DNA from 4 places in the Burkholderia lata genome. Region 2 is predicted to be linked to each of the others. Evidence: riboswitches for the same ligand, from Rfam matches in the RefSeq annotation. Region 2 holds a riboswitch; each other region holds the start of a gene.
The links. A riboswitch is a leader RNA that binds a small molecule or an ion and turns the genes downstream of it on or off. The one in region 2 is predicted to bind cobalamin.
Positions count from the first base shown of each region.

Region 1: linked by a shared signal. The riboswitch ahead of BCEP18194_RS30200 (TonB-dependent receptor domain-containing protein) and the one ahead of BCEP18194_RS19110 (FecCD family ABC transporter permease) in region 2 are both predicted to bind cobalamin.
Region 3: linked by a shared signal. The riboswitch ahead of cobW (cobalamin biosynthesis protein CobW) and the one ahead of BCEP18194_RS19110 (FecCD family ABC transporter permease) in region 2 are both predicted to bind cobalamin.
Region 4: linked by a shared signal. The riboswitch ahead of cobG (precorrin-3B synthase) and the one ahead of BCEP18194_RS19110 (FecCD family ABC transporter permease) in region 2 are both predicted to bind cobalamin.

Region 1 covers NC_007511.1:1,674,060-1,681,667, reverse strand. Annotated here, with positions in the region: gene BCEP18194_RS30220 (NADP-dependent oxidoreductase) at 1-874, opposite strand, end outside; gene BCEP18194_RS30215 (Dabb family protein) at 923-1,555, opposite strand; gene BCEP18194_RS30210 (hypothetical protein) at 1,545-1,889, opposite strand; gene BCEP18194_RS30205 (helix-turn-helix domain-containing protein) at 2,057-3,115, shown strand; cobalamin riboswitch at 3,205-3,397, shown strand; gene BCEP18194_RS30200 (TonB-dependent receptor domain-containing protein) at 3,737-5,665, shown strand; gene BCEP18194_RS30195 (FAD-dependent monooxygenase) at 5,896-7,395, opposite strand; gene BCEP18194_RS30190 (VOC family protein) at 7,412-7,608, opposite strand, start outside.
Region 2 covers NC_007510.1:2,898,925-2,906,532, reverse strand. Annotated here, with positions in the region: gene BCEP18194_RS19140 (LysR substrate-binding domain-containing protein) at 1-619, shown strand, start outside; gene lgt (prolipoprotein diacylglyceryl transferase) at 709-1,599, shown strand; gene BCEP18194_RS19130 (SIMPL domain-containing protein) at 1,711-2,451, opposite strand; gene BCEP18194_RS19125 (EVE domain-containing protein) at 2,633-3,094, opposite strand; RNA gene ssrS (6S RNA) at 3,166-3,347, opposite strand; gene BCEP18194_RS19120 (cell division protein ZapA) at 3,429-3,743, opposite strand; gene BCEP18194_RS19115 (ATPase) at 3,740-4,090, opposite strand; cobalamin riboswitch at 4,245-4,495, shown strand; gene BCEP18194_RS19110 (FecCD family ABC transporter permease) at 4,538-5,653, shown strand; gene BCEP18194_RS19105 (ABC transporter ATP-binding protein) at 5,650-6,465, shown strand; gene cobT (nicotinate-nucleotide--dimethylbenzimidazole phosphoribosyltransferase) at 6,518-7,573, shown strand; gene BCEP18194_RS19095 (adenosylcobinamide-GDP ribazoletransferase) at 7,563-7,608, shown strand, end outside.
Region 3 covers NC_007510.1:1,816,577-1,824,184, forward strand. Annotated here, with positions in the region: gene BCEP18194_RS14130 (transglutaminase-like domain-containing protein) at 50-1,078, opposite strand; gene BCEP18194_RS14135 (DUF3857 domain-containing protein) at 1,115-1,852, opposite strand; cobalamin riboswitch at 2,090-2,355, shown strand; gene cobW (cobalamin biosynthesis protein CobW) at 2,686-3,774, shown strand; gene cobN (cobaltochelatase subunit CobN) at 3,781-7,590, shown strand; gene BCEP18194_RS14150 (ATP-binding protein) at 7,587-7,608, shown strand, end outside.
Region 4 covers NC_007510.1:1,839,629-1,847,236, forward strand. Annotated here, with positions in the region: gene BCEP18194_RS14225 (precorrin-2 C(20)-methyltransferase) at 1-156, opposite strand, end outside; gene BCEP18194_RS14230 (precorrin-8X methylmutase) at 153-779, opposite strand; gene cobG (precorrin-3B synthase) at 772-2,136, opposite strand; cobalamin riboswitch at 2,244-2,434, opposite strand; gene BCEP18194_RS14240 (hypothetical protein) at 2,472-2,873, shown strand; gene BCEP18194_RS14245 (bifunctional cobalt-precorrin-7 (C(5))-methyltransferase/cobalt-precorrin-6B (C(15))-methyltransferase) at 2,988-4,241, shown strand; gene BCEP18194_RS14250 (cobalt-precorrin-5B (C(1))-methyltransferase) at 4,241-5,329, shown strand; gene BCEP18194_RS14255 (cobalt-precorrin-6A reductase) at 5,326-6,057, shown strand; gene cobM (precorrin-4 C(11)-methyltransferase) at 6,101-6,829, shown strand; gene BCEP18194_RS14265 (DMT family transporter) at 6,830-7,608, opposite strand, start outside.

The DNA.
Region 1 (7,608 bases), on a different replicon from region 2:
GCGCGCGCTTTTCAAGTAACTCTGCGAGCCGGCCGAGCGTGCCGCCGCTCGGCATCCGGCTGTAGGTCATCGCCGTGCGCAGGCCGCGCCGTGCGGCTTCGGCGGCCGTCGCAGCGAGCCGCTCCGCATCGCCGGCCGCGAGCGTCATGATGTTCACCAGCGTGCCGCCCGGTGCCAGCAGGTCGAGCGCATCGGGCAGCGTGTCGCCGCCGACCGCGTCGAGCACGAGGTCGACACCGCCGGGCGCCCAGGCGCGCAGCGCCGCGGCGATGTCCTGCGCGCGATAGTCGATGCTCGCCGCCGCGCCCAGCGATTCGACCGTCTCGCGGTTGCGCGCCGAACACGTCGCCGCGACGCGCGCGCCGGCCTGCACCGCGAGCTGGATCGCGAACGTGCCGACCGCGCCCGCGCCGCCGTGCACCAGCACGCACTGGCCCGCCCGCAGCCCGCCGTCGTCGAACAGGCCGGCCCACGCGGCCAGCGCAGGCGTCGGCACCGTGGCGGCTTCCGCCAGGCTCAACGCATCGGGCACGCGCACGACCGAGTCGTGGCGCACGGCTACGTATTCCGCATACGCGCCCCAGCGCCCCGCGCCGACGTCGGTCTGCGCGAACACGCGCATGCCGGGTTCGAAACTGTCGACGCCGTCGCCGACCGCTTCGACCACGCCCGCCGCGTCGAAGCCGATCACGAACGGAAACGTGTATTGCATGAATGCACCGAGGTAGCCTTCGCGGCATTTCCAGTCGGCGGGATTGATGCCCGCGTACGCAACGCGGATCAGCACGTCACCGGGGCCCGGCGTCGGTGCCGGCACGTCGGCCATCCGGAACGCGTCGGAATGACCGACGCGGTCGATCAACAAAGCTCGCATCTTCGTGTCTCCAGGGTTGTGTGTTGTCAGCTTGATGTGTGCGGCGCGTCACGCCGCCGTATCGGCCAGCAGGCTCGACGCGAGCGGACAGAACGCATGCGAGATCGCATCGACCGTCCAGTCGGGGCTTTCGGCATCGAACCGGCGATCGACCCAGCCCCAGTGATACGGATGCATCAGGTATTCGCCGACGAGATCGCCGACGTGCGCGAATTCCTGCTGCCACACGTGCGTCCACGCGCCGGGCGTCTCGATCCGGCTCAGCCGCCAGTTGCGGATACCGGGCATGAACGCGGGCATAAGCAACAGCTCGCGTTCGAGCGCGGCGATCTGTGCTGCGCTGGCCTGCGGCCGCGCACGCAGCATCAGCGTGCGCCATACGCCGTCGCGCAACGCCGGTTCGCGCAGGCCGCCGCCGATCGCGCGGCACGCTGCGCCGTCGATGCGCGCGATACCCGGCAGTTGCGCCAATGCGGCGAAGTCCGCTGTGTCGCAGGCCACCGACTCGTCGCGCAGCACGTCGAGCGTGTAGTCGCCCGCGCCCCAACTGCCGTCCAGATTGCGTGCGAGTGCCACGCGTTTCGCACCGGCCAGCGCGTGCGCGGCCTCGTGCAACGCATGTTCGATCGCGCCGGCATGGCAATCCGCCGACACGAATACCTGTGCCGTGTCATGCCGCATGGTCGACCTCCGTCGGCACCGGCAGCGGCGCAGCGGCGTCCGTCATCACATGGCGGCGGCGCACGTCGCACAGCGCGTCGACGGCCATCCAGAAGCCGACCACGTCGGCATCGGTCAACGCGCGCATCCGGTAGTAGGCCGGCGCGTCGGCCACATGCCAGGTCAGCCACAGCGTGCTCGGCTGGCCCGGCACCGCGACGGGCGGCGACACCCAGCGGCCGGCCGCCGTCAGCCCGCGTGCCGCATGGCCCGGCAGGTAACGGTCGCGCAGCAGGGCAAGCACGTCGGGAATGCGCTCGGGCGCGAGCGTGATTTCGTCTACGATCTGGATCATTCGCGTGTCGTCCGTGGTCGTTGGTGACAGGGATGCGCAGCCGGCCTACGCCGTTCCGGCGAGGCCGAAGGCAGTCGGCGTGGATAGCATTCTTGCGTGGCGACGGTCAGCCGACCCCTACCGGCCCGCTCACCGGCCCCTGTCGCAACGCTCAGATCGGGAGACTCATGAAACAACGCGCCATGCCAACCCGCGGCCGCGTCCTGCCGGGCCTCGGCGCGCGCCTGCTGAGCGAACTCACGCGCAGCGGCGCGCCGCCGGCCGATCGCGATGCGCAGCCGCCGCAACCGGCAACGACATCGGGCGATTTCGTCGCGCTGTACCGCGACGCGATCGAACGCCTCGAGGCGCAGGTCGCACGCGGCGACGGCCACCCGCCGATGCGCAAGCGCGAAGTCGATCTGATGTGCCGCTGCCTGCTGAGTTGCGCGACGCTCGCCGACGCGATCCGCTGTGCGCGCGAATTCGGCGAGATGCTGACGCCGCGCGCCGGCGCGCTGTCGCTCACCGTGCGCGACGGGCGTGCGACGTTCCGGATGGATTCGCTGCGCCGCACGCGCAGTCCGGCCGCGTGCCTCGTCGACCTGACGGGGTTGTTCTGCTATCTGCAACTGTTCGGCTGGCTGATCGGGCAGCCGTTGCGGCCGACCGACGTGTGGCTCGGCCATCCGCGCCGCGACGACGCGATGCCGCTGCTCGGGCTGTTCAATGCGCCGGTCGAAGTGGGCCGCAAGACCTACGGCTTCGCGTTCGATGCGGCGCGGCTCGAATGCCGCGTGATCCGCCAGCCGGCCGAGCTCGACGCGTTTCTCGTCGATTTTCCGTTTCGCCTGATCGATGCGGCGCCGGCTGTCGTGTCGTGGGCGCAGCAGGTGCGCGGCTTTCTCGATGCGGCGCTTGCGCACGAGCAGGCGTTGCCGGTGCTCGCCGAGCTGGCCACGTGGCTCGATGTCAGCGAGGCAACGCTGCGGCGGCGGCTGGTGGCCGAGCACACCGGTTATCACGCACTCCGGGAGCAATGTCTCGCCGAAGCCGCACAACGTTGTCTGCGCGAGTCGGACTGGCCGGTCGCGCGGATCGCCGCGCATCTCGGGTTCGGCGGCGAGGAGGCGTTTCGCCGCGCGTTCGTGCGGTGGACGGGTATCGCGCCGAGCCGGTTCCGGCGCGATTGCATCGCAGCGAATCCACCCGTTTCGTCAGACATGAAACGCGGCGCCGACGCATAAAAGAAAGGATTTCGAAAATATTTGCGCGGTAATGACGTTTTTTCGCATCCCCGCGCGGCCGGACAATTGACGCGCCGGAGCGCACGCCATTACCCTTGCGCGCTGATGGTTCCCGGAAACGGGATCAAAAGGGAACGCAGGAGAGGCAGCGCCTCGAATCTGCGGCTGCCCCCGCAACTGTGAGCGGCGAATCCGTGCCACTGCATGCCACTGGGAAACCGGGAAGGCCGGCACGAATCAGGACCCGCGAGCCAGGAGACCTGCCATCGACCCGAGGTCCAAGCAGCCGCACCGGGCGGGGTGTCCCGATGCGCCAACACCGCCTTTGGCGGTGCCCGTTGCATGGACGGCCCGACCTCAGGATCCGCCCGATGTCCACCATTACCGCATCCGCTTCCGCACCGGAAGCGTCGCGCCGGCACGCCGCCGGCATGCACGGCCCGCCCGCTCGCGCGTGCCGCTCCCTGTCGATCGCGTCCGCCGGCATATGCCGCGCCGACGCCCGCGACTGCGGCCCGCTTGGCCCGGTCGCGCGATAGCCCGATCACCGATAACAAAACCGGTGCTGCCGCCGCCCGCCCTCGATCGCCGCATGCGCAGCCCGACAACAACGACAGCCTCATGAAGATTCGACACCTCCTTGCCACGTCCGCCGCGACTGCGCTCCTCTCGCCGCTCGCCCACGCTGCCGGCGACACTGCGGTTTCGCAACCGGCCCCGGCCGCCGACAGCGCCGACCTGCCGACGATCAACGTGACCGACGCGCGTCGGCTGCCCGAGTCGTTCGACCAGCGCTATGCGACGACCCAGGTGCTCACGCGCACCGATCTCGACCGGCTGTCACCGAGCGACCCGAGCATCACGCAGGCGCTCGCGACGCTGCCCGGCGTGACGGTCTCGCAGAACGGCGGGCCCGGTTCGTCCGCGTCGGTCAGCATCCGCGGCTCGTCGGCAAGCCAGGTCGCCGTGTTCATCGACGGCATCCGGATCGGCTCGTCGACCACCGGTATCGCGCCGTGGGCGGACCTGCCGACCGAAGCGTTCGAGCGTGTCGAAGTGATCTCGGGGCCGGCCGCCGCGTCGTTCGGCGCCAATGCGATGGGCGGCGTCGTGCAGCTCTTCACGCGCCGCGCCGCCAACCAGCCGAACCAGACGACCGTGTCGTTCGGCGGCGGGTCGAACAAGACGTTCGACACGCAGCTCCGCACGTCGGGCACGGTGCCGTCGACCGGGCCGCTCGCCGCGCTCGGCGGGCTCACCTACTCGCTCGGCCTGCACTCGTACAACACGGCCGGCATCGATGCGACGCGCCCTTTTGCGTACGGGCATGAGGCGGGCCGCAACCCGTACCACGCGCAGGATCTCGATGCACGCCTCGGCTACGCGCGCGACAACTGGTCGATCTCGACGTTCGCGCTGTATCACCGGTCCGATCTGTCCTACGACAACAGCGGCTATGGGAACCGCCAGCTCGATCATCAACTGACGACCGGCATCGCGTTCCATCTCGACATCACGCCGGACACGCAGTTCGACCAGTCCTTCGGTTATTCGAACGATCGCGGGTTCATCTACGCGAGCGATCCGACCATCCCGACCGACCAGATCAATTCGCAGCGCATCAGCACGTCGACGTCGCTGACGCATCAGGAGCGCGGATTCCATCTGTTCGGGCTGCCGCTGTCGGGCGAAACCAAGCTCACGTACGACTTCACGCGTGAGCAGGCATTCCTGCCGGTCGACATTCCGAACGGCGTGCCGACGCGCAATGATTCCGCGTTCTCGCTGCATCAGTCGGCAACGCTCGGCAGCGTCACGATGTTCCTCGCGGGGCGTCATGAAATCATCGCCGGGCAGTCGGTGAATACGGGTAACGCGGCGCTGTCGTGGGCGATCACGCCGGTGTACACGGCACGCGTGTCGTACGGCAATGCGTTCCGGCTGCCGACGTTCAACGACCTGTATTACCCCGGCTACGGCAATCCGAATCTCAGCCCGGAACGCAACACATCGGTCGAGGCGGCGGTCGATGCGAACACGTCGTACGGTACGTTCACGGCCGCGATCTATGACACGCGAGTCACCAACCTGATCGCGTACAACCCGGCGACGTTCTCGCCGATGAACATCGGTCGCGCGCATATTCGCGGGATCGACCTGTCGTACAAGGGGACGATCGGCCGTTCGACGCCGGTGAGCGTCGCGGTCGGGATCCTGAATCCGCAGGACGAGACCAACGACTCGTGGCTCAACCGCCGGCCGCGCCAGACGGTCAGCCTCAACATCGATCACACGTGGGATGAACTGCACCTGCATGCGTTGAGCACGGGGGCGTCGCTGCTTTATGGCGGCACGACGTTCGACGATCCGGCGAATTCGACCTATCTGCCTTCGTACCTGACGGTGGGCCTGCGCGCGTCGTACCGGATCAATTCGCACGTGACGGTATCGGCGACGGTGTCGAATCTGTTCGATCGGCAGTACATGACCGCGTATGGGTACAACACGCTCGGGCGGACGGCGTTCGGGAAGGTGACTTATACGTTCTGACGGGGGAATGCGACGGCCTTGACGTGCTGAGCGGCGCGGCCCCGGTCGGAACATACGCCGGGGCCCGCCCGATCGGGCTTGCGCAACGGCTGCTTCGGCCGCGAAGCGAACATGGCCGTCTCATCCCAACCGCCACGACTCGACGGCGTCATGCGTCTCCCTGGCCGCGCCTCCTGGACGACGGGTACGCCACGTCGAAAACGTCATCCGGCCTGATGAAGACGACGCGCCTACCGGGGAGGCCCGAACCAGGTGTTCATCGCATTCTGAAGGCCGTCCTGTGTGTCGATACCCGCCCATGCGACGTATCCATCGGGCCGGATCAAAGCGGACGTCGGCGCGGCAACCCGGCCAAGCGCGGGCAGATCCCATGGGCCGTCGTATCGGGCGTGAACCAGTTCGATGCGATCCGACCAACGCGTGATATCGACGCTTCCGGGTACGCCGAGATTCAACAGCACCGGCCGAGCGTTCCGGAGCAGCGCAAAGACGCGCACGGAACCGTCGGCCGTGATCAGATCGAGGTCCGGCATGCGGCGACCGACCAGTGGGTGCCCTTCCCCGAGTGCGTAACAGAGCCCGAGCCCGGACATCTCGGCGGCGACTCGCTTGCGAGGCTCATCCATGCGGAGCCATTCCGCCGCGACTTCACGCAATGCTTCGGTGCTGTCATCGGTACGCTGCAACGCAACCTGCGCCATCGTCGTGCGCAGCACGCGAGCCGCAACCGGATGTTGCTCCGCGTGATACGTGTCGAGCAGCCCGTCGGGCGACGTTCCTTTCACCACCTGGGCCAGTTTCCACCCCAGATTCACCGCATCCAGCACGCCGATGTTGAGGCCCTTTCCGCCCACCGGAGAATGCACGTGGGCAGCATCGCCGGCCAGGAGAACGCGGCCCTTGCGGTAAGTGGCCGCTTGCCGCGCCATGTCCGTGAACCTGGAAATCCACGTCAGGTTATGGGCACCGTAGTCGGTTCCGCATGCGGCGACTAGCGCTTCCTTCAGATCGTCCAGCGTAGGCTCGGCTTTCGCGCCGACCGCCTTTTCGGTCACCATGACGCCGACGGGGCCTTCGGTGGCAAAGACGATCTTGCCGTCGCGAATTTCGTACGCCTCACGGCCGAACGCATGGATGCCCAATGCCGTGCGATGGACGCCCAAGGGCGGCTCCTCGGTCATCTCGCACTCGGCGAGAATACTGCTGGTCGTCGCATCCCATCCTGGAAACTCGATGCCGGCGCTTTTGCGGACGAAACTCCGGCCGCCATCGCACCCGACGAGATAGCGCGCCCGCAGTGGCGCGCGACCGGACAGCTCGATGGTGACGCCCGTGTCGTCCTGCGCGAAACCCGTCAATTCGCAGCTGCGATAGATCGGCACCGCCAGTTCGTCGACCCATCCGGCGAGAATGCGCTCGATGTGTTTCTGGCGCAGCCCCAACACGTAGTTGTGCCGGGTCGGAAAATCGCTGATGTCCAGGCGAATCGACGCAAACCCAGTGACTTGCGCCTTCTGGCCTTCGGCGAGGAACCGATCCACGATGCCGCGTTGATCGAAGATCTCGAGCGTCCGCGCAATCAGCCCGCCGGCGCGCGAACCCGCAAGCGACTGATCGGAGCGGCGTTCGACGATGGCGACATCGACGCCGGCCAGCGCCAGTTCGCCTGCCAGCATCAAGCCGGTGGGTCCGCCTCCGGCGATGACGACCTCATGTTCTGCAACCTGCATCGACCACCTCGCGAAATCAATGTGACGACGCTTGCTTGTCCTTCATCTCGATGAGCTGAATCAGGTTTCCGCAGGTATCGTCGAACACGGCCATGCGGACCGTGCCGGCATCCATCGGGTCCACGAGGAACCTGACGTCCTTCGCGCGCAGTTTCTTGCATTCGGTGTCCAGATCATCGACCTGGAATGAGGCTGCGGGTATGCCGTCTTCGA
Region 2 (7,608 bases):
GCTCGCGTTCGTGTCGACCGCCGATTACGGGCTGCTGCCTGCGCTGCTGCGTGCGTTCGGCACGCGCTATCCGCAGGTGCGGCTGCAACTCGCGGAGGCGACGAGCGACGTGCAGATCGACGAACTCGTCGCGGGCCGCATCGACGCGGGGCTCGTCATTCCGCCCGTGCCGCCGCGCCACGCGGCCGGGCTGTCGTACCTGCCCGTCGTGCGCGAGCCGCTGGTGGTCGCGATGCCGGCGGCGGCGAGCGACGCGCCTGAAGACGAGCCCGTGCATCTCGCCGAGGTTGCCGCGTTACCGCTCGTGATCTTTCCGCGTCGTTTGGCGCCCGGCTTTTATGACATCATTACGGGCTGCTACGGCGCGGCGGGGGAAACTCCGCACATCGGCCAGGAGGCGATCCAGATGCAGACGATCGTCAGCCTCGTGTCGGCCGGCATGGGCGTCGCACTGGTGCCGCAATCGCTGCGTAACCTGCGGCGCACCGGCGTGGTCTACCGGCCGCTTGCCGATCACGCGCCGGTCGTCGAGACAGGCCTCGTGTGGCGCACCGGCGACGTGAGCCCCGTGCTGGCCGGCTTCATCGACGTCGTGCGCGCGCAGGGCCTCGCCACGTGACGTGAACGATGACGCACCGGTGCCGTCCAACGCGCGGTGCTGCGCGTTTGCGACGGCCGTACCGCATTCGAAAACTTCTTCGCTAACCCATGATCATTCACCCGAATTTCGACCCCGTTGCGATCCATCTCGGGCCGCTGGCCGTGCGCTGGTACGGGCTCATGTATCTCGTCGGCTTCATCGCGGCGATCGTCGTCGGCCGGATCCGCCTGAAGTTGCCGCACGTCGCGGCGCAGGGCTGGACCGCGAAGGACATCGACGACATGATGTTCTACGGCGTGCTCGGCACCGTGCTCGGCGGCCGGCTCGGCTATGTGCTGTTCTACAAGGCCGACTTCTATTTCTCGCATCCGCTCGACGTGTTCAAGGTGTGGGAAGGCGGCATGTCGTTTCATGGCGGCTTCCTCGGCGTGACGCTCGCGATGATGCTGTTCGCGTGGCAGCGCAAGCGCCACTGGCTGCAGGTCACCGATTTCGTCGCGCCGATGGTGCCGACGGGGCTCGCGGCCGGGCGGCTCGGCAACTTCATCAACGGTGAACTGTGGGGCCGCGTGACCGACCCGTCCGCACCGTGGGCGATGCTGTTCCCGGGCGCGATGCGCGACGATGCGGCATGGTTGCCGAAGCATCCGGAACTCGTCGAGAAGTGGCATCTCGCCGACGTGTTCATGCAATACCAGATGCTGCCGCGCCATCCGTCACAGCTCTATGAAATCGCGCTCGAAGGCATCGTGCTGTTCTTCGCGCTGTTCCTCTTCGCGCGCAAGTCGCGGCCGATGGGCGCCGTGTCCGCGCTGTTCCTGATCGGCTATGGTCTCGCACGCTTCACGGTCGAGTTCGCGCGCGAGCCCGACGACTTCCTCGGCCTGCTCGCGCTCGGCCTGTCGATGGGGCAGTGGCTGTCGCTGCCGATGATCCTCGCGGGCGTCGCGCTGATGGTCTGGGCGTATCGCCGCCGCGCGGCGAATGCCGCTGCGTGATGCGGCGCCGATGCACGCGCGATCGGCGTGTGCATCGGCAACATGCAGGTCAATGAAAAACGCCGGCCCGAGGGCCGGCGTTTTTCATTTCGGACTGCCGTGCGCTGTGCGTTACTTCATCTGCACGGAGCCGTTGACGGTGACCGACACGGTGGCCTTGCCGCCTTCGACTGCGATCGGTGCGCTCATCTTCGCGCTGTCCATCGGCGCCGCGGCCATCGCCATCATGCGCGGGTACGGCTGCACGTTGCGGCCGCCGCCGACGTTCACGTCGCGGATCGTGTAGCTGCCGTAGCCGAATGCCTTCGCGGCTTCGTCCGCGCGGGCGCGGAACGACTTGATCGCTTCGGTCGTGAGCTTCTGCTCGGCGGCACGCTGTGCTTCGGGCGACAGCGAGAACTCGACGTTCGCGACCTGCATCAGGTTCGACAACTGGCCGGCAAGCTTCGACGCCGCCGCGAAATCGCGCGATTCGAGCGCGACCTCGGTGCGGCCGCGCCATGCGGAGATCTTGCCGTCGCGATCGGTGCTCGGGTACACGGAGAATGCGCCCGTGTGTGCGGTGACGCCCGATACACCCTTCGCCTGCGACAGCGCTGCGTCGGCGCGCTGGTTCAACTGAGCGGTGAGGCTGCCCGGATCCTTGGCTTGCTGCTCGTAGAACAGCGTGATGTGGATGATGTCCTGCGGCACGTCGGCGCTGGCCTGCGACGACAGCGACAGCACGCCTGCCGGCTCCGGAAAGTGCGGGTTCGCGGTTTGCGCGTGCGCGGTGGTCGACGCGAGCGTCAGCGCGACGGGAACGGCGGCGGCAAGGGCGAGCGACAGCGCGAGTGCGGATTTCTTGGTCATTGTTGGACTCCTTGTGCGAGGGCGTACACGCGGATCGCGCGTGCACGACGCGGGCGTACCGCGCGACGAAAAAAACGACAGCCGGCCTGATCGGCCGACAGCGGTTGCTTAGGCCGCGCGAAAGTGCCGCGAGTTCCGTGGCGGCGGTGCGTACTGACCAGATTTGACCTTTGGCGTGCGCCTACTTCATCAGCTTTTCGGTGATGAAGCGCCATTCGGCGCGCGTGACCGGCGTGATCGACAGCCGGTTGCCGCGTGCGAGCACGCGCATGTCGGCGAGTTCGTCGTGTTCGCGCAGCGCCGCAAGCGGCACGAGTGGCGATTTTTTCACGTAGCACACGTCGACGAGCAGCCAGCGCGGTGCTTCCTGAGTCGACTTCGGGTCGTAATAGGGGCTTTTCGGATCGAACTGCGTGGGGTCGGGGTAGGGCGTCGACGACACTTCGGCGAGGCCCGCGATGCCCGGCTCGGGGCAGCTCGAGTGATAGAACAGCACGCCGTCGCCGATCTTCATCGTGTCGCGCATGAAATTGCGCGCCTGATAGTTGCGCACGCCGGTCCACGGCAGCGAGCGCTGCGGTGCGTTGGCGAGATCGTCGATGCTTGCTTCGTCCGGTTCGGACTTCATCAGCCAGTATTGCATGGATCGTGATCGACGCAGAAAGAGGCTGCTACAAAAGAAAACGGCACCGGGCTTCGCCCGATGCCGTTGGATAGGCCCCCGCCTTGGCCGCTAGGCCGGCATCCTGAACCTGAGGTTCAGAATTGGTCGCAGTTAGCAGCACTTCGGGTACATCAGACAGAGTGACGCGCGCGCCCGTGCTACAAATTTCCGCAACCGTGCACATGGCATTGGTTCAAGGAATATATGACCTTGGCGAACCAGGCAGGGAAGCTGACTGAACTGTGATTCGATGCGCCAATTTGACCACCGTTGATCGCCGAGATCAAGCGGAATCGACGCATCGATTAAAACGTTACTGCGTCTCGTGCTGTGCGAGCACCGCGCCGAGCTGTTCGTTCATCTGGTGCATTGTACGACGGATTTCCTCCGCGGGAAATGCTTCACCGTGCCGCACGCTCGTTTGCAGCCGCAGCAATTCGGACGCGAGCGACAGCGCCGCCATCACGGCGATGCGATCGGTGCCGCGTACCGAGCTGTTCGAGCGGATTTTCGACATTTCGGCGTCGACACGCGCGACCGCTTCGAGCAGTGCCGCTTCGGTCTCGGCCGAGCAGGCGAGCCGATAGGCCTGACCGAGAATCGAGACTTCGATCTGCTTGGTGCTCATGCATGTTCTCCGTGGCTGGCCGCGTCATCGCCATCCGCACGCGCCTGCCCATCCAGCAGGTCGAGCTGGTTGTCGGCTTGCTCCGCACTTTTCGAGCGCGGCAGCTTTTCGAGAATCGCGTTCAGTTTCACCTGGGCGTCGTCGATCTTTGCCGACAGCGTGTCACGCTCGGCCGCAAGTGCATTGCGTTCGTCGCGCAGTTGCGCGAGTTCCGCGCGGACAGCGTCCGCATCCGCGCGCAATTGCGCGACCTGCTCCTCGAGCGCGAGCCGTTCCGAGTGATAGCGCTTGTTCAGCGAAATCAGACGGCCAATATTTTGAGATAGGGTTTCGAGTTCGTTGAGCATTTGCTGCGTCCTCTAAAGACCCAGCATTTTAGCGCGGAATAACGCGCAATCCGACATCTGTAACGTTTCCAGTCGTAACACCCCTGCTTCTTGCGGCGAATCAGCGCTTCCTGTGCGTGTCCGGACGCTTCCTTGACGCTCGCGCGACCCGCTCCTAAACTGGCGCCGCCTCGGTGCTCGCGCGTGGAACGCGCGGTTAAACGGGAAGCAGGGCGCGGGCGCCGGAAGCCCGCCAACCTGCGCTGCCCCCGCAACGGTAAGCGGCCGCGTCCGATGACGCAGGCCGGCTCGGGCGCGTTTCACGTGCAGGTTCTGCATGCGGACGCGGGCCACTGCGCGTCATCGCGCGGGAAGGCGAGCCGGACCGCCGCCAGCCCGGATACCGGCCGAGACGGGGAGCCCGCACGGGCTTCGTGACGCGCGGCCTGCGGGGAGGCGGGGCGCGCAATGCTTCACGGAATCTTCTTCGATGCTGACCCCAATCGTCCGCGCGGCGCTCAAGTCACGACCGGCCGGCACCCGCAAGCGGGTGCGCCGCACGTCGTGTGCGGCGCCGTACGCGGCATGAGCGCCGCGCGCGCCACCGCGATCTGGGCCCTGCTGGCTGCAGCGGTCGCGTTGCTGTTCGTCGCGTCACTGTCGATCGGCAGCGTGCCGATGTCGCCATGGCAGGCGCTCGCGTCGCTCGTGCCGCATGGCGGCGACGCGCTGTTCGCCGATATCGTCCGCACGCTGCGCCTGCCGCGCGCGCTCGCGGGCTTCGCATGCGGCGCGCTGCTCGCGCTGGCCGGTGCACTGCTGCAGGTGCTGCTGCGCAATCCGCTCGCGGAGCCGTACGTGCTCGGCGTGTCGGGTGGCGCAGCCGGCTTTGCGCTCGTCGCGATGATCGCGGGCGGCGCGTGGTGGCTCGTCGATGCGTCGGCGTTTGCCGGCTCGCTCGTGTCGGTCGCGCTCGTGCTCGGTCTTGCGCGCCGCGAGCTGTGGCGCGGCGAATCGCGCGATGCTTCGCCGCGGCTGCTGCTCACGGGCGTCGTGATCGCGGCGGGGTGGGGCGCGCTCGTCACGCTGCTGCTGTCGCTCGCGCCCGATGCACGATTGCGCGGGATCATCTTCTGGCTGACCGGCGACCTGAACGGCGTGACCACGCCGTGGTTCGCGTGCGGTGCGCTGTTGCTGGCCGCATGCGTCGCGTTGCCGGCCGCGCCGCAACTGAACGTGCTGCTGCGCGGCGATGCGACCGCGCTCGCGCTCGGCGTGCCCGTTGCGCGCCTGCGCGTGCGGATCTATCTCGTCGCATCGCTGGCCGCCGCGGCCGCGGTGACGACGGCCGGCACGATCGGTTTCGTCGGCCTCGTCGTGCCGCATGCGCTGCGGCTCGCTTTCGGCAACGACCAGCGGATGCTGCTGCCGGCCGCGATGCTCGCGGGCGGCGGCGGCGTGATGGCGGCCGACCTGCTCGCACGCACTGCGATCGCGCCCGCGCAACTGCCGGTCGGCGTGATGACCGCATTGATCGGCGTGCCGGTGTTCCTGTGGATGTTGTTGAGGAGGCCGATGCGATGACGGGGGCCGCACTGCACGCCACGGCCGGTGACATGAACTACGCGGCCGTCGGCCTGACGCTGAAGGCCGGCGCGCGCACGCTGCTCGACGGCTTCACCCAGGTGTTTCGTCCCGGCGAAATCTGGTGCGTCGCCGGGCCGAACGGCGCGGGCAAGACGACGCTGCTCGCGACACTCGCGGGGCTGCAGCCGCCGGCCGGCGGACACGTCGAGATCGACGGCCGGCCGCTTGCCGCATGGCCGCCCGAGCAACTCGCGCAGCGCCGTGCGCTGATGCCGCAGCAACTGCACGACGCATTCAGCGCGACCGTATTCGACACGGTGTTGCTCAACCGCTTTCCGTATCTCGGGGGTTGGGGCTGGGAGCGTGACGGCGATCGCGCGGCCGCGCGCGACGCGCTGGCGACGTTCGATCTCACGGCTCTGGCGTCGCGCGACGTGCTGTCGCTGTCGGGCGGCGAGCGCCAGCGCGTCGCGCTGGCCGCGACGCTGTGTCAGGATGCGCCGCTGATGCTGCTCGACGAGCCGCTCGCGCATCTCGACCTGCATCACCAGATCGATTGCCTGACCGCGCTGGCCGCATGGCTCGACGCGGGCCCGCGCACGGTGCTGTTCTCGTGCCATGATCTGAATCTCGCGCGGCGTTTCGCGACGCATGCGCTGTTGCTCGACGGCCGCGGCCACGCGTGGGCCGGCCCCGTGCACGACGTGCTGACGCCCGAGCGCGCGAGCGATGCGTTCGGTTATCCGCTCGTGCTGATCCGCGAGAATGGCCGCGATGCGCTGCTGCCGGCGTGGCCCGAGCGACAATGACCCTTTCTTTTCCGATGCGCGGCGCACACCGCGCCAACGACACGGCTTTTCGATGACGACCTCGACCCACTTCCCGCCCGCGATCGCGCCGCTCGACGATGTGCTGCGCAAGCGCCTGCAGCACGTGATCGACCACAAGACCAAGCCGCCCGGCAGCCTTGGCCAGCTCGAGGCGATCGCGCTGCAGATCGGCCTGATCCAGCACACCGAGCGGCCGGTCGTGCAGCGTCCGGTGATGATCGTGTTTGCCGGTGATCACGGGATTGCCGTCGAGGGCGTGAGTCCTTATCCGCAAGCGGTGACCGCGCAGATGGTCGCGAACTTCCTCGCCGGCGGAGCGGCAATCAACGCGTTCTCGGGCGTCGCGCAGAGCACGCTCGAGATCGTCGATGCGGGTGTTGCGTCGCCGCTGCCGCTGTCCGACCGGCTGGTGTCGCTGCCGGTCGCGCGCGGGACGCGCAACTTCGCGGCGGAGCCGGCGATGACGCGCGACGAGGCGATGACGGCACTCGCGGCCGGCGCGGCGCGCGTGCGCCTGCACGCGTCGCTCGGCACGAACGTGATCGGCTTCGGCGAGATGGGGATCGCGAACACGTCGTCGGCCGCGTGCCTGATGAGCCGCCTGCTCAGCGTGCCGATCGACGCGTGCGTCGGGCGCGGCACCGGCCTCGACGACCAGGGCCTCGCGCACAAGCGTGCGGTGCTCGGCCGTGCGCTCGTCAAGCACTCGCACGCCATTGCACCGCTCGATGTGCTCGCGACGTTCGGCGGCTTCGAGATCGCGATGATGACGGGCGCGTATCTCGCGGCCGCGAGCGAGCGGATGACGATCCTCGTCGACGGCTTCATCGCGACGGCCGCGCTGCTGGTTGCCGAGCGCATCGCGCCCGGCGTGCGCGACTACTGCGTGTTCTCACATACGTCGCACGAGGCCGGACACCGGCGCATGCTCGAGCATTTCGGCGCGAAGACGCTGCTCGCGCTCGACCTGCGGCTCGGCGAAGGCACGGGCGCCGCGCTTGCGCTGCCGCTCGTGCGTGCGGCGGCTGCGTTCCTCACGGAGATGGCGAGCTTCGAATCCGCCGGCGTCGACAATCGTGACGCCTGATCGCGCGCGCGGCGTGCAGGCCGAACTGCGCTACT
Region 3 (7,608 bases), 1.1 Mb from region 2:
CGCTCTCCGCGGTCGGATCAGCGTGATGGGAAACACCCGTGCCGCGCGCCTAGCGATACAGGATCTGCCGCTTCAGATCCTTCGAGATGCTGCGCGCGGCGTCTGCCCACGCGGCGAGCTTCGCGCCGCTGCACACGTTGCTGCCGAGGTTGCGATCGAGCACGCGCGTCACGTCGACGGTCCGGCCTTCACGGTGATAAGTGGACTGATAGGCGATTTCCCCGACTCGTACGGAGACGTCCGGCGGGATTGCGAGCAGGTGGGCGTCGGCCGGCAATGTGATCCGGTAGTGCTCCTCGAGCCGCGTTCCGGCACATACGCCTTCAAATACCTTGCTTTTCTCCTGGAGCACGAAATCGGCGAAGCTCCGGATCTGACCGAAGTTGGGCAGCGACGGGATCGCAAATGCCGCGGGGCCGGGCATCAGCGCCAACTGGTTCAGATCGCCGTGCAATGCGATCGAGAACGGCTGGTCGAGGTCGTCGAGATGACGCGGGCTCATCTGCAACTCGCCCGCGAGGCCGTAGCGGCGCAGCATCTCGTCGGCAAGCCGCTTCGGCTGGACGTGGATGAACATCTGGCGCGCCCGCTGGACTTCCTGGCCGTCGAGCGTGATGTCGCCCGTCATCGTCGCATTGCCGTCACGATCGAGATCGACCGCATAAGCCAGCAATGAGCGGCTGTTGTGGCCGTTCTGCGGCGGCGTGACGATCAACTGGCCGGTCGAGGTGTCGAGCGCGGGCTTGCCGCTCGCCTCGAACTGCAGTGCGCCGAACGGCAGCACGCCGACCGTGGTGTCGGCAAACACGTCGAATTCCGGCAGCCATACGATCGCATGATTGAACGTCAGGACATCGGGTACGGCCGGCAACCGATAGCGGTTGCCGAGATTGACCAACACGGTATGGCTCTCGATGCCCTTTGCATCGAGCAGGGCGGACAGCAGCGTCGCCTGATCCTTGCAGTCGCCGTAGCGGTTGGCGAGAACCGTGTCGGCGCGATGCGGAACGACCGGCCCGGCGCCGAAATACACGCCGACATAACGGATGTTGCGTGCGACCCACGCGTATAACCGCATCGCCTGTTGGCGCCGATCCGCGATCCCGGTGGTCAACTAATTTGCGAGCTGGCGGATCGCGTCGTCCTGCTGCTGCTGATCGAACGCGCGGATATGGTAGGCGTGGGCGATTTCCGCGTAGCCGGAGAAGTTGCTCGCGATGAAGACGGGGCCGATATCCGTCCACGCCACCGTGTTCGCTTGCTCGTCGAGCGGGCCGGACGGCGGCGTTTCGTAATGATAGGAACGGAGCCGGCGTCCGTCGCGGGACGCGTCGGCCGATTGATGCATGCCACGCGCGTCGATCGCGACCGGCATGTCGTCCGGCGTGTCGAGCGTGACGTTCGCCGAGCGATAGTCCTCGATCGGCGGAAACGAGAGCTGCACGCTGAATTTGCCGGGAAACAGCGTGTCGGTGTCGGCCAGCGTGTACGACAGCCGGATCGAATCGCCTTTTGCGAGCGCGGGAAACGTGACGATACGCAAATGCTCTGCACTGAATTGCGGCGCGGCGATCGCGACGGGTGCCGGACGATCGAAGATGCCCTGTGCAGCATCGACCGAAACCGTCGAGCCGTCGGCATGTACCGTCTGCGCCGAATTGACGTCAACCTTCGCGAACTGTGCGTTGTACGACAGCACATACTGGCCGAAGCGGGCGATCGCCGCATCCGTCAGCAACTTGATCGACAGATCGACCTTGATCACGCGTTTGCCGGATGGGTCGACCGTGATCAGGTTGTCGCATCGTTCGATCCGGTAGTCCGCCGCGAACGCAATCGAAAGCTGGAGCATCAGCAGAGCCGCAATTCCGTAGCGTGCGATGCGTGAGACATTCATGTCGAACCCCAATCGATGGAAGTCTGGCGATGCAGCCGGTTCAGTCAGGCGCCGCCTGAATTGGGCGACACGGCGTCATCCGGACAAGACGGTATACAAATCTCCGCGGCCACGTCAATCGTCTGCACATCCGTCCCTGGACGCTGCCTCGTCCGGCTCCGACGCTGCCTTGACGCTCTCGCCCGCGCCGCCTACACTCGCACGCGTTTTGGTGCTCGCGCGCGCCGCTCCGGTGCGCGCAGTTAAACGGGAAACAGGGAGCCTGCCTGCGCCGCAGTCGAGCCAACCTGTGCTGCCCCCGCAACGGTAAGCGAACGCGTCGCGCCCATGCGCGTCGCAACGCCGCTTCGCCGCATGCCGCGCGCATGCGGACGACCGCCACTGGATGCTGTGCGCATCCGGGAAGGCGAAGCGGCGTGTTCGTCAGCCCGGATACCGGCCTAAACATTGGGGTTCAGCGCCGCGGGGAGGCGGCGCATCGTCCACGGCCGCAGCAGGCCCGACGCCCGCGTGTTGCCCGCTTCCTCCGCCGATGTGCCCCCGCGCGAACCCGCGCCGGCCGGCGAGGCAAACGGCAGGCAGCGCGAGCCGGGCCGGCAGCCGCCGTGTTGGCATTCACGATGTCGACCGTTCGCAAGGAAGCACCATGTCCGATTCGTCGTCCCGCCCGTCCCGCGACTGTCCGTCCGGATCGCGCGGCGGCATGCCTGCGATCCGCCAGATGAACTGCCACGCCGCCTTCGACGCGACGATCCCGGCCTGATTCCATTTTCGACACAGGACCTACCATGACCCTTCGCAAGCTTCCCGTCACGATCGTCACGGGCTTTCTCGGCAGCGGCAAGACCACGCTGATGCGCCACATCCTGCAGCACGCCGAAGGCCGCCGCATCGCGGTGATCGTCAACGAATTCGGCGAGCTCGGCATCGACGGCGAAATCCTCAAGGGCTGCGGCATCGGCTGCGAGGATGCCGACGGCGCGCAGGGCGAAGCGGCGGGCCAGCTGTACGAACTCGCGAACGGCTGCCTGTGCTGCACCGTGCAGGAAGAGTTCTATCCGGTGATGGAAGCGCTCGTCGAGCGCCGCGCGGACATCGACCACGTGCTGATCGAGACGTCCGGCCTCGCGCTGCCGAAGCCGCTCGTGCAGGCGTTCAACTGGCCGACGATCCGCAACAGCTTCACGGTCGATGCGGTCGTGACCGTGGTCGACGGGCCGGCCGCCGCGAGCGGCCAGTTCGCGGAAAACCCGCAGGCCGTCGACGCGCAGCGCCGCGCCGATCCGAACCTCGATCACGAATCGCCGCTGCACGAGCTGTTCGCCGATCAACTGTCGTCCGCCGATCTCGTGATCGTGAACAAGGCCGATCTCGTCGGCGATGCGGAATTCGCGCAGATCGAAACCGCGATCCGCGACGAGATCCCGCCGCAGGTGAAGATCGTGCGCGCGACGCGCGGCGAGCTCGATCTCGCGATGCTGCTCGGCCTCGAATCGGCATCGGAAGAAACGATCCACCTGCGTCACGACCATCACGGCTCGGCCGAGGACGGCGATCACGATCACCATCACGACGATTTCGACTCGGTGGTCGTATCGGGCGACGCCGGCACGCGCGAAGCGACGATCGCCGCGCTGCAGCGGGTCGTCGAGGCACACACGATCTATCGCGCGAAAGGCTTCGCCGCGCTGCCCGGCGCGCCGATGCGCCTCGTGATCCAGGGCGTCGGCCGCCGCTTCGACAGCTATTTCGACCGTCGCTGGCAGGATGGCGAAACGCGCGCGAGCCGCTTCGTGCTGATCGGCGAGGATCTCGACGCGACCGTGCTGCAACGCGCGTTCGACGCCGCGTGCGCGGCCGAGCCGCAACAGGCGTAACGCACGATGCATCTGCTGCGCACCACGCCGGGCGGCTTCGTCGACGATACGCAGGGCGTCGTCCGGATCGACCAGCAGCCGGCCGACATCGTGATCCTGAGCTCGGCCGACACGACGCTGTCGCTGCTCGCGAGTGTCGTGCCGCATCTGCCGGCCGGTTTCCCGAGCGTGCGGCTCGCGAACGTCACGTTCCTGCGGCAACCGGCGTCGGTCGATTTCTACGTCGACGACGTGCTGCAGCATGCGAAGTCGGTCGTGATCGATCATCTCGGCGGCGAGGCGTACTGGCCGTACGGGATCGAGCAGGCCGTGTCGCTCGCGTCGAAGCGCAGGCAGCAGCTCGCGATGTTCTCGGGCGACCTGCAGGAAGATCCGAACCTCGTCGCGAAGAGCACCGTCGCGCCCGACCTGTGCCGGCTGTGGTGGCGCTACCTGCGTGAAGGCGGCGTGCACAACGCTGGGGCGCTGCTGCGCAGCATTGCATTCCACACGCTCGGGTTCGGCGACGAACCCGAGCTGCCGCGCCCGCTGCCGGCCGCGGCGCTGTATCACCCGGCGCGCGACCGCGCGAGCGTCGACGACTGGCGGCCGCGCTGGACGCCCGGCGCGCCCGTCGTCGCGATCCTGTTCTATCGTGCGCACTGGCAGGCCGCGAACACGGCCGTGTTCGATGCGCTGGCCGATGCGCTCGTCGAGGAAGGACTGAATCCGCTGCCGATCGCGGTCACGTCGCTGAAGGACGCGGTGAGCCGCGAAGTCATCACGCAGCTGTGCGACACGCACGACGTCGCGCTCGTGCTGAACACGACCGCGTTCGCGGCCGGCGCGATCGACAGCCCCGAACACGACGTGCTCGCCGGCGATGCGCCGGTATTGCAGGTGATCCTGTCCGGCGGCAATCGCGACGCGTGGGTGGCCGACAACCAGGGCCTGCATGCGCGCGATATCGCGATGCACATCGCGCTGCCCGAGGTCGACGGCCGCATCGTCACGCGCGCGGTGAGCTTCAAGGGGCTCGCGTACCGCTGCCCGCTCACCGAGGTCGACGTCGTGCGCTACCAGCCGGACGCCGAGCGGATCGCGTTCGTCGCGGCGCTCGCGCGCGGCTGGTGCCGGCTGCGCACGCTCGGCAATGCCGACAAGCGCGTCGCGCTGATTCTCGCGAACTATCCGCAAAGCGAAGGGCGGATCGGCAACGGCGTCGGGCTCGACACGCCGGCGTCCGCGCTGCGCGTGCTCGCGGCGCTGCGCGATGCGGGCTACACGGTGGCCGACCTGCCGCCCGACGGTGACGCGCTGATCGCGCGGCTCACCGAAGGCGTGACCAACGACGCGGCCGTGCATGCGCTGCGCCCCGCGTTCCAGAGCTTCCCGCTGGCCGACTACGTCGTGCGTTTCGCGCGGCTGCCGGCGGCCGTGCGCGATGCGCTGAACGAACGCTGGGGGCCGCCCGAAGCCGACCCGACGCTGCGGCAAGGGCGTTTCACGATCGCCGGCTGGCGCGCGGGCAACGTGTTCGTCGGCATCCAGCCGTCGCGCTCGCGCGGCGAGAACGACTATGCGAGTTACCACGACGCGGATCTCGTGCCGCCGCACGCGTATCTCGCGTTCTATTTCTGGCTGCGCGATGCGTATCGCATCGACGCGGTCATCCACCTCGGCAAGCACGGCAACCTCGAATGGCTGCCGGGCAAGAGCGTCGCGCTGTCCGACGCGTGCTGGCCCGACCTGACGCTCGGGCCGCTGCCGCACCTGTATCCGTTCATCGTCAACGATCCGGGCGAGGGCAGCCAGGCGAAGCGCCGCGCGCAGGCCGTGATCATCGATCACCTGATGCCGCCGCTCACCCGCGCGGAAAACTACGGCCCGCTGCAGGATCTCGAGCGGCAGGTCGACGAATACTACGAAGCGCTGATGGTCGATGCGCGGCGCGCGAAGCTGCTGCGCAAGACGATCCTCGCGACGATCGCCGAGCATCGGCTGCACGATGAACTGAGTGTGTCGCCGCCGCGCGATACGGGCGACGAGGATGCGCTGCTCACGCGCGTCGATGCGTGGCTGTGTGAACTGAAGGAAGCGCAGATTCGCGACGGGCTGCACGTGTTCGGCGAATCGCCGATCGATCGTCAGCGACGCGACACGCTGCTCGCGCTCGCGCGTTTTCCGGTGGGCGACGGCAAGGGCTTGCGTGCGGGGCTGATCGGCGCGCTCGCGCGCGATCTGATGCTCGGCGACGACTTCGATCCGCTCGCGGCCGACTGGGCCGCGCCGTGGGTTGGCCCGCGCCCGGCGATCCTGCAGGCGCTCGACGCATCGCCGTGGCGCCACGCGGGCGATACGCGCGAGCGGCTCGAACGGCTCGCGCAGCAATGGCTGGACGGGCTGTGTGCGGCCGACGACGGCGACCCGTGCACCGACGCGACGCCTCCCGGCGACTGGCCGCACACGCTCGCCGTGATCGAGCGCGTCCGCGCGACGCTGCTGCCCGCGCTCGACGCATGCGGCGGCGAGGAAATGCGCCAGCTGCTGCGCGGGCTCGACGGCCGCTTCGTGCCGCCGGGGCCGAGCGGCTCGCCGTCGCGCGGCCGCCCGGACGTGCTGCCCACGGGCCGCAATTTCTACTCGGTCGACACGCGCGCGGTGCCGACGCAGGCCGCGTGGTCGCTCGGCCTGAAATCCGCGCAGCAACTGATCGAGCGTCATCTGCAGGATCACGGCGACTATCCGCGCGCGATCGGCCTGTCGGTCTGGGGCACGGCGACGATGCGCACCGGCGGCGACGACATCGCGCAGGCGTTCGCGCTGCTCGGCGTGCGGCCGAAATGGGCGCACGGCAGCCACCGCGTGACCGACTTCGAGATCCTGCCGATCGAGATCTTCGACCGGCCGCGCATCGATGTGACGTTGCGCGTATCGGGCTTCTTCCGCGACGCATTCCCGAACCTGATGCATCTGTTCGACGCGGCCGTGCAGGCGGTGGCCGCGCTCGACGAGCCCGAGGAACTGAACCCGATCCGCGCGCGCATCGAGCGCGAACGCGAGAAATGGGTCGCGCAGGGCGTGGCTCCGGACGAAGCGCGACGCCGCGCCGGCTGGCGCGTGTTCGGCGCGCGGCCGGGCAGCTACGGCGCGGGCCTGCAGGACCTGATCGACCAGCGCCGCTGGCAGACCGACGCCGATCTCGCCGATGCGTACCGCCAGTGGGGTGGCCATGCGTACGCGCAGAACAGCGCGGGCGACGCCGCGGCCGACGTGTTCGGCGAGCGGCTTGCGACGATCGACGTCGTCGTGCAGAACCAGGACAGCCGCGAGCACGACATCCTCGATTCGAACGACTACTACCAGTTCCAGGGCGGGATGACGGCAGCCGTGCGACACCTGTCCGGGCAGCAGCCGAGCATCTATCACGGCGACCACGCGAACCCGGTCGCACCCAAAATGCGCACGCTGCGCGAGGAAATCGCGCGCGTGATCCGCTCGCGCGTCGTCAACCCGAAATGGCTCGACGGCGTGAAGCGCCACGGCTACAAGGGAGCGGCCGAGCTGGCGGCGACCGTCGACTACCTGTACGGCTATGACGCGACCGCGCGCGTGGTGTCCGACCACCAGTACGCGCTCGTCGCGGACGCATACCTGTTCGACGACGCCACCCGCGCATTCCTCGAACGGCACAATCCGAAGGCGCTGCACGGCATCTGCGAACGCTTCGTCGAGGCGATGCAGCGTGGCCTGTGGCAGCAGCCGGGCGACTATCGCGAACGGATCGAAGCGGTCTGGCTCGCGAGCGAACAACTCCAGGAAGGGGGACGGCGATGACCGATCCGACGACGCACC
Region 4 (7,608 bases), 1.1 Mb from region 2:
TTCGACGATGCCGTACGCATTGCCTTTCTTGCCCTTTGCGACGAAATACGCGACCACGGGCGCGGCCTGCAGCACGCGCAGCGCCTTGATCGTCATCAGTTCAGGATCGCCGGGGCCGACGCCGACCCCGAACAGGCGTCCGCGCGCGGTCGTCATTCGACCTCCGTCGCGAGGGCGTTGATCGCCGCAGCGGCCATCGCGCTGCCGCCACGCCGGCCGAGCAGCGCGACGTACGGCACGCCGCGGCTGTCGGCATCGAGCAGCGCCTTCGATTCGGCCGCGCCGATGAAGCCGACCGGGAAACCGAGAATCAATGCTGGGCGCGGTGCACCGGCGTCGATCATGTCGAGCAGGTGAAACAGCGCGGTCGGTGCATTGCCGATCACGACGACGCTGCCGGCGAGATGCGGGCGCCACAGTTCGAGCGCGGCCGCCGAACGCGTGTTGCCGAGATGTCGCGCGAGATCGGGCACCTCGGGCTCGCCGAGCGTGCAGATCACGCGGTTGTCGGCCGGCAGCCGTGCGCGCGTGATGCCTTCGGCGACCATCCTCGCGTCGCACAGGATCGGCGCACCGGCGGCAAGCGCCGTGCGGCCTGCCGTGCCGGCACCGGCCGAGAAGCGCAGGTCGTAGACGACGTCGACCATCCCGCACGCATGGATCACGCGCACCGCGAGTTTCTCGAGGTCGGGCGGAACCTGCGACAGGTCGGCCTCGGCGCGGATCGTCGCGAACGACTGGCGGTAGATTTCCTGCCCGTCGCGAATGTAGTCAAGCATCGGTGGTGTCCTGGCTGTGCCGCGCGCCCGTCAGTCGGGCCGCGGCCTGGTCAATCGTCAGATGGCGCGCGAGCGGGGCGCCGAGGCCCGCAGCGGCGTCGCGCCGGTAAAGGTCGTAGTGCGCGGGCGCCACCGCGACGAGCGTGTGCGTCGCGGGATGCGGCAGCGCGCAGTGGCGTTCGCAGCCGGTCAGGTGCACGTCGACCGCGTGGCCGATGCGGGCGGCGAGCGCGAGCGCGTCGTGTTTGGTGTCGGCGCGTGCCTTCGCGCAGCCCGTGCTGCCGGTGCATGCAACGAGCGTCGCCAGCGGGTCGGACGACGCGCAGACGAGGCCGAGCGACGCGAGCGCATCGAGCGTGGCCGGTGCGCGTTCGAGCGACACGCGATGCAGGAACACGCCTTGCCACGGTGTCATCGACAGCGTGCCGTCGCCGTCGGTTTCGGCCAGCGCGGCGAGCCGTTCCAGTTGCGTGGCATCGAGCCGGCCGAGCACGCATTGCGCGCCGACGTTGCAGCGCGCCGCATCGCGCGACGGGCGCACGCCGAAACGCAGCGCCGCGTCGGCGCGCGTACGGCGCCAGCCGGCAAGCGCTGGATCGGCTGCAAGCGGGAAGGGTAAATAGCGCTGCGCGCGTTCGAGCAATGTGCGTTCGCCGCACGTTGCGAGCAGCGCGCGCATCCGCGTGACGTCGGCCGGAGCAAGATCGAGGAACGCGAGCAGCAGCGCGCGGACCAGTGCGACACCTTGATCGGGCGCGACATCGACCGAAGCGGGCGGGTCGTCGTGCGCGACCGGCGGGCAACCGGCCAGCCCGGCAGCGACGCGCACCGCGCCGTCGCTGCGGTGCCAGGCGGCCAGCCAGATGTCGTGCGGATGGTCGAGCGCCGCAACCGATTCGCCGCCGTCGAGCTGGATCGAGAATTTCGGCGACAGTTCGCCGCGGCGTGGCTCGCGCGCCAGCATGTCGAAGAGCGGTGCGGCGAGTGCGCGGCTATCAACGAGCGCGGCGGGATCGTGGCCGGCGAGCGGGCTGAGCATCAGGTTGCGGACGTCGTCGCTCGCGGCGAGCGCGGCTGCGTCGGCGGTGGCATTGGCGCTGCCGTCAATGCGGGGGCCGAGACCCGCGTCGAGCAACGCGCGCGTCAGCGCGTCGGCCGCGCCGTCGCGAATGCCGCGCAGTTGGAGATTCGCGCGATTGGTCGCATCGATCGTGCCGGAGCCGAATGCCCGCGCGGCAGCGGCAATCGCACGGGCCTGGCGCGCGTCGAGCCGGCCGCCCGGCAGCTTGATCCGGCACAGCCCGCCGTCGGCGGCCGTGACCACGCGCACGAGCCCCGGGCAGGCCGATGGGCGCACGACGGGCGACGCAGGAATCGAAACGGGGGCGGAACTCAACGGGGTACCGGGGCAGTGTCGCGCCGCGGCCAACGCATCGGTACACCCCGCCCGACGCCGACTGGCACGCACGCACTTTCAGGCCGGCAGGTCTCCTGGCTGACAGGTCGGCGCCGGCTCCCGGCCTTCCCGGTGGAACCAGTGGCATGAGGGGGAGATCGGCTCGCTGTCTACAGTTGCGGGGGCAGCCACAGCGGCGCGTGGCGCGCCCTGTGTTCCCTCTTCGGCCCCGAGGGGCACCGGCGAACGAACGGCCGTAGGATACCCGATTTTCGCGACGATCCGGCATTGTCGATATGCCGCGCAACCGCATCGCAGAACGGCCGCAGCCGGTTTTTCGCTATCTCGCAAATGGTACGATTGGCGGCTCGACATCAGATCGGCGACCGCCGGTATCCGCGATGAAACTCGGCAGGACGGAGCTGTTCGGCATGGGCATTGCACTGGGCTTGCTGGCCATCCCGGCCTGGATGCTGCTCGCATGCATACTGATCCCGCTTGCACCGTCGGCCGAGTGGCCGAAGAATGTCGGGCTCGCCGGCCTCGGCGTGCCGATCGTGGCGGGTGGCACGTTCCTGTACAGGAAAATCGGTGCGCGGCCGCTCACGTGGCTGCTGCTCGGCTGGCTGCTGATCGCGTCGATCGGCGGCATGTATCTGGGCTTGCTGGTCTTGATTGGCCCGGTGACGCGCGGCTGACGTCGTCGCCGTATCGCACCGGTCACGCTCGGCACATCAACGAATCAACGCGCGGCGGCCCAGCCGCCGCGCATCGCAACAAACGGTAGGGAATCGAACGATGGGGAAGGGTGCATGACGGCGTGGCTGACAGTAGTAGGCATCGGCGACGACGGTTACGCGGGGCTCGGACGCAGCGCGCGGCGCGCGCTGCTCGACGCGACGCTCGTCGTCGGCGCGAAGCGGCATCTCGACATGCTGCCCGCGCGGCTGCCGGCCGCGCGCGAAACCTGGCCGTCGCCGTTCGATCTCGCGGGCGTGCTGGCCCGACGCGCATCGCCCGTCTGCGTGCTCGCCAGTGGCGACCCGATGCTGTTCGGCGTCGGCGCCACGCTCGCGCGCCAGCTTTCCCCCGACGAATGGCGCGTGCTGCCCGCACCGTCGTCGCTGTCGCTGGCAGCCGCGCGCCTCGGCTGGGCGCTGCAGGATGTCGGCGCGGTCTCGCTCGTCGGCCGTCCGCTTGCGACGCTCGCGCGTCACCTGCTGCCCGGCCGCCGCCTGTTCGTGCTGAGCGCCGACGGCCGCACGCCGGCCGCCGTCGCGGCCGAACTCGTCGCACGCGGCTTCGGGCCGACGCGCATCAGCGTGTTCGAACATCTCGGCGGCCCGCTCGAGCGGCGTCTCGACGGGCTCGCACAGGGCTGGCGCATCGACGAAACGGCCGCGCTCAATCTGGTGGCGCTCGACTGCCAGGCCTGCCCCGACGCGCCGCGCCGCGCGCTCACGCCCGGCCTGCCCGACGACGCGTACCGTCACGACGGCCAGCTCACCAAGCGCGACCTGCGCGCCATGACGCTCGGCCGCCTCGCGCCCGTGCCCGGCGAGCTGCTGTGGGACGTCGGCGCCGGCAGCGGCTCGATCGGCATCGAGTGGATGCGCGCGCATCCGTCATGCCAGGCAATCGCGATCGAAGCGCATGCGGAGCGGCAACGCTTCATCGAACACAACCGTGATGCGCTCGGCGTGCCGGGCCTGCAACTCGTCGCGGGCCGCGCCCCCGATGCGCTCGCGGGGCTCGCCGCGCCCGACGCGATCTTCATCGGCGGCGGGGCGACCGCACCCGGTGTGCTCGACGCGTGCTGGGCAGCGCTGAAACCGGGCGGCCGGCTGGTCGCGAACGCGGTCACGCTGCAGGGCGAGATGGCGCTCGCCGCGTGGCGCGATGCGCATGGCGGCACACTTACGCGTGTGTCGCTCGCACACGCCGAGCCGCTCGGCCGTTTCGACACGTGGCGGCAACCGTTGCCGGTCACGCTGTACGACGTGCGCAAGCCCGACACCGCCGACACGCCCGCACCGTCGACCGCGACGAACGCAACGGACGCGTGATGCGCGACGAGACCCCCGAACAGCCCGCGCCGCTACGCTTCGGCTATACGACCGGCAGCTGCGCGACCGCGACGTCGCTCGCCGCCGCACGGCTGCTGCTCGCGGGTAGTGCGGACGACGCGGTCGAGATCGTGCTGCCGAAGGGGCAGCGCGTGATGATGCGGCTCGAGTTCTGCCGGGCCACGGCCGACGGTGCGGAAGCCGCCACGATCAAGGATGCCGGCGACGATCCGGACGTCACGCACGGCGCGCTGATCTTCGCGCGCGTCGCGCTCGCGTCGGCGCCCGGCGTGCGGTTTCATGCGGGGCCGGGCGTCGGCACGGTCACGCGCGCGGGGCTGACGCTGCCGGTCGGTGAACCGGCAATCAACCCGGTGCCGCGCCAGATGATGACGACGCACCTGGAAGCGCTGGCGGCCGAGCACGGCTACGCGGGCGGCTTCGACGTGACGATCGGTGTGGAAGGCGGCGAAGCGCTCGCGCTAAAGACGATGAACCCGCGGCTCGGCATCGTCGGCGGGCTGTCGATCCTCGGCACGACCGGCATCGTGCGGCCGTTCTCGTGTTCGGCCTATATCGCGTCGATCCACCAGGGCATCGACGTCGCACGCGCGAACGGTATCGCGCATATCGCCGCATGCACCGGCAACGCGAGCGAGGACGCGATGCGCGCGCACTACCAACTGCCCGACATGGCGCTGATCGAGATGGGCGATTTCGCGGGTGCGGTCCTCAAGCACCTGCGGCGCGCACCGGTCGCGCGGCTGTCGATGTGCGGCGGCTTCGGCAAGCTCAGCAAGCTCGCGGCCGGCCATCTCGACCTGCACAGCCGCCATTCGAGCATCGACCTGCCGCTGCTCGCGCAGTGGGCGGCCGAAGCCGGCGCAAGCGATGCGCTGCAGGCCGCGATGCGCGCCGCGAACACGAGCCAGGAAGCGCTGAAGCTCGCGCATGCCGACGGCGTGCCGCTCGGCGATCTCGTTTGCGCACAGGCGCTGCGCGTCGCGCGCGACATCGTGCCGCCGTCGGTCGCTGTCGAGATATTCGCGATCGACCGGCAGGGCCGCTTCGTCGGGGAGGCGCGATGAGTACGCGCATCCTGCTGCTCGGCGGCACCGGCGATGCGCTGAAGATTGCACGCGCGCTCGGGCCTCGTCACGTCTACAGCCTGGCCGGCCTCGGCAAGGTACCCGACGACCTGCGCTGCGACGTGCGCGTCGGCGGCTTCGGTGGCGCGGCCGGGCTGGCCGCGTATCTGCGCGACGCCGGCATCGGCCTCGTGATCGACGCGACGCATCCGTATGCCGCGCAGATCAGCGCGAATGCCGCGGCCGCGGCGCGTGAAGCGAGCGTGCCGCTGTGGGCGCTGCGCCGCGCGCCGTGGGCGCCGCAACCCGGCGACGACTGGCGCATGGTCGACGACTGGGCCGGCATCGAGGCCGCGCTTGCACCGTTCAAGCGGCCGCTGTTTACGCTCGGCCGCGAACCGCTCGCGCATCTCGACGCGATCCCGCCGCACCAGTTCTGGCTCGTGCGCTGCCTCGACGCGCATCCCGGCAACGCGCATGCGCAGATCGTCGCCGCGCGCGGGCCGTTCACGCTCGACGGCGAGCGCGCGCTGTTCGCGCTGATGGGCATCGACGTCGTCGTCAGCAAGAACAGCGGTGGCGCGGCCACCGAAGCCAAGCTCGACGTCGCGCGCGAACGCCGGCTGCCGGTCGTAATGCTGCGCCGTCCGCCGCTGCCCGCGGCCGACCGCGCATTCGATTCGGCTACGGCGCTCATCGACGCGCTCGATCCGGCCACGCGCACGTGACGCCACGCGGCGGATCATTCAATGAATTGACGGAGATTTTTCGATGACGGTGTATTTCATCGGCGCGGGCCCCGGCGACCCGGAGCTGATCACGGTGAAGGGCCAGCGCCTCGTACGCACGTGCCCGGTGATCCTGTATGCGGGTTCGCTGGTGCCGGCCGCCGTGCTCGACGGCCATCGCGCGGAGCAGGTCGTCAATACGGCCGAGCTCGACCTCGACGCCATCGTCGCGCTGCTCGCCGGCGCGCACGCGAAAGGGCAAGACGTCGCGCGCGTGCATTCGGGCGACCCGTCGCTGTACGGCGCGATCGGCGAGCAGATTCGCCGATTGAAAGCGCTCGGGATTCCATATGAAATCGTGCCCGGCGTAACGGCCACGGCTGCGTGCGCGGCGACGCTCGGCGTCGAGCTAACGCTGCCCGGCGTCGCGCAGACGGTGATCCTCACGCGCTTCGCGGGCAAGACGACAATGCCGGAAGGCGAAGCGCTCGGCTCGCTCGCCGCGCACCGCGCGACGCTCGCGATTCATCTCGGCGTGCGCCATCTCGCCCGCATCGTCGACGAAGTGCTGCCGCATTACGGTGCCGATTGCCCGGTCGCGGTGATCTATCGCGCAAGCTGGCCCGATGAAGCCCGCGTGACCGGCACGCTCGCCGACATCGTCGGCAAGGTGCAGGGCACGCAGATCGAGCGCACGGCGCTGATCCTGATCGGGCGCGTGCTCGACGCCGAAGGGTTCGCGGATTCGACGCTGTACGCGAGCGCGGGCTGATCACGCACGGGCCGGCCCGGGTTCGGAACGGCGTTCGCGCAGGTGCGTGTAGAGCGCCGCGCCGATCGTGATTGCGCCGCCGACGAAGTAGATCGGCGACGCCGATTCGCCGAGGATCAGGATCGACGCGGCGATGCCGACGACGGGGATCAGGTTGAGCACGACCACGCTCCAGTACGATGCGTTGTCGCGCGCGCCACGAAAATAGAACAGGAAAGCGAGCGTGAATTGCAGCACGCCGATCGCCAGCGCGGGCCACACGGCCGGCCACGCCGGTAACCGGTGCGGCCCGCTGCCGCCCGCGTCGATGCCGAGCAACACGAGCGCCAGCAGCAGCGAGCCGGCCTGCTGGATCAGCAGCATCGCCGTCGCGGACGGAAGCGTCACGGCCTGCGTCGACAACGACACGTACAGCGCGGCCACCATCACGCCGGCGAACACGAACGCATCGCCGCGCAGCGACGCGTGCCCGTCCGCCGATGCATCGCCGAGCGTGATGACGACGACACCCATCAACGCGACGACGCCCGCAACCAGCAGCCGTCCGTCGACCCTGAACCGGAACAGCACGATGTTGAACGCGAGAATACCGAGCGGTTCGAGCGCGAAGATCACCGCCGTGTGCAGCGCGGACGTCGATTGCATGCCGACGAACCCGAGATAGTACGCACCGCGCGGTTCGAGCATGCCGATCAGCGCCACCACGGCGATCTGCGCCGGCGCGATGCCTTGCAGGCTCACGCGCTGCACGGCGGCGAGACACGCGAGCACCGCGACGC